One region of the Massilia sp. DJPM01 genome, then DNA from elsewhere that is predicted to be linked to it. Evidence: predicted binding sites of a transcription regulator. Region 1 holds the regulator's gene; each other region holds the start of a gene.

Region 1 (2,266 bases):
TCGAGATCCAGCGCATCGTGCGCTTCCTCAAGCAGCGCGGCATCGGCGTTCTGATCACCGACCATAACGTGCGCGAAACGCTGGGCATCTGCGACCGCGCCTACATCATCAACCAGGGTGCGGTGCTCGCCTCCGGTCGACCCGACGACATCATCGCCGATGAATCCGTGCGCCGGGTCTACCTGGGCGAACATTTCCGGATGTAGGCATGAAACAGTCCCTTCAACTACGCACCTCCCAGCACCTCGCCCTTACGCCCCAGCTGCAGCAGTCGATCCGGCTGCTGCAGTTGTCGACCCTGGAACTGCACCAGGAACTGGAACAGCTGTTAAGCGACAATCCGCTGCTCGAACGGCTCGACGATCCGCTCGATCATTCGGTGCGCCTGCTCGGTGATGGCGCCATCAGCAGCACCTCGACGCCGACCGAAGCGGCGCCCGAGCCGGGGGCGCAGGATGCGCCGGCGCCGGCCGAAGGCGAAGGCTTCGAGGGCGGCGAGGCGGATAGCCCGGCCAGCAGCAGCGACAACGATGGCGAATGGGGCGACCTCGGCCGCGCCAAGACCTCCGACGACGAGGATTCGCGCCCGCAGCTCGAAGCGTCCGCCACCACCTTGCGCGAGCACCTGATGGAGCAGATGCGCGTGACCGTGCTGGAGCCGCGCGACCGCGCGCTGGTCGAACTGATCGTCGACGCCGTCGACGACAATGGCTACCTGACCGAAACGCTGGAAGAGATCCACGAGCGCATGCCGCCCGAGCTGGAAATCGAAATCGAGGAATTGCGCACCGCGCTGGCGCTGCTGCAAAGTTTCGACCCGATCGGCGTGGGCGCGCGCAATGCGTCCGAATGCCTGGCGTTGCAGATCCGGCGCATGCCGGGCGTGGCGCTGGTGACGCGGCGCATGGCGCTGACCATCGTCGAGAACCATCTGACCTGGTTCGCCCAGCGCGAATTCAACAAGCTGAAAAAAGCGCTCGACTGCGACGACGAGGACTTGCGCGAGGCGCAGACCGTGATCCGCCAGTGCAATCCGCATCCGGGCGCGGAGTTCGCGTCCGACGTGTCGGACTACGTGGTGCCGGACGTGATCGTGCGCAAAGCGAAAAACGGCTGGTCGGTGATGCTCAATAACGACGTCATGCCGCGCCTGCGCGTGAACAGCATGTACGCCGCGCTGCTCAAGCAGGGCAAGGGCGAAGGGCAGATGGGCGCGCAGCTGCAGGAAGCCAAGTGGCTGATCAAGAACATGCGCCAGCGCTTCGATACCATCTTGCGGGTGGCCGAAGCGATCGTCGAACGCCAGCGCAATTTCTTCTCGCACGGCGCGGTGGCGATGCGTCCGCTGGTGCTGCGCGAAATCGCCGACACGCTCGGGCTGCACGAAAGTACGATCTCGCGCGTGACCACGCAAAAGTACATGATGACGCCGCACGGCATGTTCGAGCTGAAGTATTTTTTCGGCAGCCACGTGGCCACCGAAGCGGGCGGCGAAGCGTCATCGACGGCGATCCGCGCGCTGATCGTGCAGCTGACCAGCGCCGAGGATCCCAAAAGCCCTCTGTCGGACAGCAAGATCGCCGACATGCTGGGCGAGCAGGGCATGGTGATCGCGCGCCGCACGGTCGCCAAGTACCGCGAAGCGCTCAAGATTCCGCCGGTCGCCCTGCGCAAGTGCCTGTAGGGCGTTCAGGGTTGCGCGGTGCCTAGAAAAACTCCGGGTGCTCGCGCAGCAGCAGCTGTTCGTACTGGTTGACCGCCTTGAACTGTTCCAGCCCCGGCGCCATGCGCCGGCCGGCGTCCCAGCTGCGCCAGGCACGCGCCATGTCATAGCTTTTGAACAGCGCGTCGCCCATATCCTTGTAGGCTCCGGCCAGCGCCGGATTGGCGCGCAAGACGCTGGCGTACAGCGGCAGCGCGCCGCGTACGTCGCCCAGCTTGGCGCGCCAATTTGCTTCAAACAACGCCAGCATGTGCTGTTTGTGGGTGTTGAGCTTGCGCAGTTCCTGCAGCGTGGCGAGCGCCGCCTCCATCTCCGCCTTCCCCTTGGACCGTATCGCCGCCGCAAACGCGCGCACTTGCGGGTCGGCGTTGAGCAGCACCTTCTGCTCCGGGGTCGGCATTTTCATCGGATCACCGCTGACAAACGCCAATTCGGACATGCCGAGCATGGCGTCGAAGGCGCGCTTGTCGGCGAACGCTTGTGCGATCCCGGTCTCGAACGCTTGCCTGGTTGCCGCCGTCGGCGGGGCCGCATTCGCCTGCG
Region 2 (2,266 bases), on a different contig from region 1:
TTCAGGCTTTGATCTTGAAGGCGTCGGCGTAGGCCTTGGGATTCTTGCCATCCCAGACCGTTCCGTCGAGCATTTTCACCGTGCGCAGCGGCGACTTCGGCACGCTCACCTTGGCCATGGCGGCGGCCTCGGTGTACAGCCCGATCTGGTTGACGCTGGTGGCGCTGGCCAGGTAGTCGGGCTCGGTCTTGAGCAAGCCCCAGCGCTTGTGCTGGGTCAGGAACCACATGCCGTCCGACAGGTAGGGATAGTTGACCGTGCCATCGTTGTAGAACTTCATGTAGTTGGGGTCGTCCCAGGTCTTGCCCATGCCGTTCTGGTAGCGGCCCAGGATGCGCTGGTTGATCACGTCGACCGAGGTGTTCACGTAGGACTTGTCGGCGATGGTGGCTGCCATCTTCGTCTTGTTGACCAGGCCGGCGTCGATCCACTTGCTCGCTTCGAGCACGGCGGCGATCAGGGCGCGCGCGCTGTTCGGGTATTTCCTGGCCCAGTCGAGCGTGGTGCCCAGGGTTTTTTCCGGGTGGTCTTTCCAGATATCCTGGGTGGTGGCGGCGGTGACCCCGACCCCGTCGACGATGGCGCGGTGGTTCCACGGCTCGCCCACGCAAAAACCATCCATGTTGCCGACGCGCATATTGGCCACCATCTGCGGCGGCGGCACGGTGATCACCTTGGCATCCTTGAGCGGGTTGATGCCGTAGGTGGCCAGCCAGTAGTACAGCCACATCGCGTGGGTGCCGGTCGGGAAGGTCTGGGCGAAGGAATATTCGCGCTTGTCGGTCTGCATCAGCTTGGCGAGGGAGGCGCCATCCACGCCGCCCTTGTCGGCCACTTTTTTGGAGAGGGTGATGGCCTGGCCGTTGTGGTTCAGGTTCATCAGCACCGCCATGTCCTTCCTGGCGCCGCCCACGCCCATCTGGACGCCGTACAGCAGGCCGTAGAGCACGTGGGCGGCGTCCAGCTCACCGTTGACCAGCTTGTCGCGCACGCTGGCCCAGGACGATTCCTTGCTCAGGACAATCTTGATGCCGTATTTCTTGTCGAAGCCGAGCACCGAGGCCATCACCACCGAAGCGCAGTCGGTCAGAGGGATGAAGCCGATCTTGATTTCTTCCTTTTCGGGCTGGTCGGAGCCGGCGGCGAACACGCCGCCGCTGACAAGGCCGGTCAGCGAGACGGCGGCGCCGGCCTTGAGCAGGGTGCGGCGGGTCGGGATGGTGCGGTCGGTCGTCATGGTTCCCTCGTTTGGCAAGCTGGGCGCGGACGTGCGCCGTTACCAGGACATCAGCAAATGGCGTGCCAGCGGGAAACGAGAGTGAGGAAGAGGGAAGTTAAGGGCGGGAGGCGCCGTGATGGGGGGTTTTCGGCACTGATATTGTGCGGCGCACCAAAAATGATCGTCGTTCCTGCCGTGGCAGAAACGACTTTTCGACAGTCTTTCGCTTAACGCTGAACGGTGACGCCCTTCCAGAACGCCACGTACCCGGCAATCTGCCTGGCAGCATCGAACGGCGCGCGGTAGGTCCACACCGCGTCGCGGTTGGTTTCGCCATCGACCAGCAAACTGACATAGTTCGCCGTGCCCTTCCATGGGCACTTGGTCTCGGTCGCGCTCGGCTGTAAATAATCCTGCCTGACCGCCGACATCGGGAAATACACATTGTTTTCGACGATCTGCACCTGGTCAATCGGCGCGTCGGCGATCACGGCCCCGTTCCAGCTGGCTGTCGGCATCTCAATGCTCCTGCGACGTGGATTCGGCCGCAATCTGGCGCAGCGCCTGTTCGAACACTTCTGGCGGCTGCCCGCCCGAAATCAAGTGCCGGTCGTTGATGATGATGGCCGGCACCGAACTGATGCCTTGCTGCTGGTAGAACTGCTCGCGCTCGCGCACATCGCCGGCATACGCGCCGCTGGCAAGCACCTCGGCCGCCTGCGCGGCATCCAGGCCCACTTCGCCCGCCACCCGCGCCAGCACGGCGTGGTCGCCCGGACTCTCGCCCTTGGTGAAGTAAGTCTCGAACAGCGCCATCTTCAGTTCGCGCTGGCGCCCTTGCAGCTCGGCCCAGTGCAGCAGGCGGTGCGCGTCGAAGGTGTTGTAGATGCGGCTGCGCGCATCCATGTCGAAGCGAAAGCCCAGGTCGGCGCCGCGCGCGCGGATCATGTCGCGTGTCTGCGCGCCCTGCTCCGGCGTGGCGCCGTATTTTTCAGTGAGGTGTTCGCCGATATCCTGGCCTTCGGCAACCATGTTCGGATTGAGCTC
Region 3 (2,266 bases), on a different contig from region 1:
CGGCCTGCATCCGCCAGGCCGACACCGTGGCGCGCCTGGGCGGCGACGAATTCACCGTCATCCTCGGCGAGCTCGACGACCTCGACAGCGTCGAGCGGGTGGCCCACGCCATGCTGGCCGCGCTGGCCGAACCGTTCGCCATCAAGGCCGAAACCGTGTACCTGTCCGGCAGCATCGGCATCACCCTGTTCCCGCACGACGCCACCGACGTCGACACCCTGCTCAAGAATGCCGACCAGGCCATGTACGCGGCCAAGAACCGCGGGCGCAACCAGTTCGGCTACTTCATGCAATCGATGCAGCGTGCCGCGCAGAAAAAGATGCGCACCCTGAACGACCTGCGCGCCGCGCTCGCGCAGGACCAGCTGCGCGTGCTGTACCAGCCCATCGTCGACCTCGCCAGCGGACGCATCCGCAAGGCCGAAGCCCTGCTGCGCTGGCAGCATCCGCAGCGCGGCCCGGTCAGCCCGGCCGAATTCATTCCGCTGGCAGAGGAATCGGGCCTGATCGTCGGCATCGGCGACTGGGTATTCCAGCAAGCCTTCCACCAGGCCATGCGCTGGCGCGGCAGCATCGATCCCGACTTCCAGATCAGCGTCAACATGTCGCCGGCCCAGTTCCGGCGCCACGCGCCCGGCGCCAGCCACGCCAGCCATCCGCCGCACGTGCGCGCCCATCCGGTGCTGGGGCGCTACGTCGGCACCGAAATCGTGGTCGAAATCACCGAAGGCATGCTCATGGAATCGACCTGCAGCATCCGCGAACAGCTGCTCTCGTTCCGCGAAAGCGGCATCCAGATGTCGATCGACGACTTCGGCACCGGCTATTCCTCCCTCTCCTACCTGAAAAAATTCCACATCGATTATCTCAAGATCGACCAATCCTTCGTCCTCAAGATGGTGGCCGGCTCGGACGACCTGGCCTTGTGCGAAGCCATCGTCGTCATGGGCCACAAGCTCGGCATCAAAGTCATTGCCGAAGGCGTCGAAACGCAGGAACAGCGCGACCTGCTGACCGCCGCCGGCTGCGATTTCGGCCAGGGCTATCTGTTTTCCCGGCCGCTGAGCGCGCCCCAGTTCGACCTTTTGCTGCGCGGGCGCGATCGCGGCGCCTGAGGCGCACCACTATGGATGCGCCGCCGTGGTGCACGGGTCCTGGGCGGCGGCGCGCGCGTGGCCGTATTTCCCCATGAAATCAAGCGCTTGGCCGCCCGCACCAAAATGGAACGATTATTGCTTTCTTTAAGGGCAGTAGCACTTTCATGCACCTTTATCGGGAATCGTCCAATGAACGGAACCAACCACGCCGCCGACGCGCTTTTCATCTTGCTCGGCGCCATCATGATCCTGGCGATGCACGCCGGCTTCGCCTTCCTGGAACTGGGAACGGTCAGGAAAAAGAACCAGGTCAACGCCCTGGTCAAGATCCTGGCCGACTTCGCCGTCTCCACGATTGCCTATTTTTTCATCGGCTACGGCATTTCCTACGGCGTCGACTTTTTCGCCAGCGCCGACGTGCTGGCGGCACGCAACGGCTACGAGCTGGTCAAATTCTTCTTCCTGCTCACCTTCGCCGCCGCGATTCCCGCCATCATTTCGGGCGGCATCGCCGAGCGCGCCAAGTTCCATCCCCAGCTGATCGCCACCGCCTTGCTGGTCGGCTTCATCTACCCGCTGTTCGAGGGCATCGCCTGGAACCAGCGCTTCGGCATCCAGGCCGCGCTCAAGGCCGCCTTCGGCGCCGAGTTCCACGACTTCGCCGGTTCGGTCGTGGTGCACGCCGTGGGCGGCTGGATCGCCCTGCCCGCCGTACTGCTGCTCGGTGCGCGGCGCGGGCGCTACGGGCGCAACGGCGCCATCGCCGCCCATCCGCCCTCCTCGATTCCCTTTCTCGCGCTGGGCGCCTGGATTTTGGCGGTGGGCTGGTTCGGCTTTAACGTCATGAGCGCGCAAACGCTCGACAAGATGAACGGCCTGGTCGCCGTCAACTCGCTCATGGCCATGGTCGGCGGCACCCTGGCCGCGCTGGTGCTCGGCAAGAACGATCCGGGCTTTACCTACAACGGTCCGCTGGCCGGACTGGTGGCCGTGTGCGCCGGTTCCGACCTGATGCACCCGCTCGGCGCGCTCGCCACCGGCGCCATCGCCGGGGCGATTTTCGTGGCCATGTTCACCCTCACCCAAAACCGCTGGAAGATCGACGACGTGCTCGGCGTGTGGCCGCTGCACGGCCTGTGCGGCACCTGGGGCGGCATCGCGGCCGGCGT

What was found. The regulator sigma-54, encoded in region 1, starts transcription at its own class of promoters, with help from an activator protein. The targets are predictions, from matches to a motif close to TGGCANGNAANCTGCTTT.
Region 2: the regulator sigma-54 is predicted to act here: its motif matches at 1,288-1,305, upstream of PO883_RS23170 (CmpA/NrtA family ABC transporter substrate-binding protein).
Region 3: the regulator sigma-54 is predicted to act here: its motif matches at 1,222-1,239, upstream of PO883_RS19050 (ammonium transporter).

What each region holds. Positions count from the first base shown of each region.
Region 1 is NZ_JAQOZV010000003.1:116,875-119,140, reverse strand. Features, by position in the region: gene lptB (LPS export ABC transporter ATP-binding protein) at 1-206, shown strand, start outside; gene PO883_RS03135 (RNA polymerase factor sigma-54) at 209-1,684, shown strand; gene PO883_RS03130 (hypothetical protein) at 1,707-2,266, opposite strand, start outside.
Region 2 is NZ_JAQOZV010000041.1:33,588-35,853, reverse strand. Features, by position in the region: gene PO883_RS23170 (CmpA/NrtA family ABC transporter substrate-binding protein) at 2-1,237, opposite strand; gene PO883_RS23165 (DUF427 domain-containing protein) at 1,447-1,737, opposite strand; gene PO883_RS23160 (DsbA family oxidoreductase) at 1,739-2,266, opposite strand, start outside.
Region 3 is NZ_JAQOZV010000029.1:85,561-87,826, forward strand. Features, by position in the region: gene PO883_RS19045 (EAL domain-containing protein) at 1-1,115, shown strand, start outside; gene PO883_RS19050 (ammonium transporter) at 1,287-2,266, shown strand, end outside.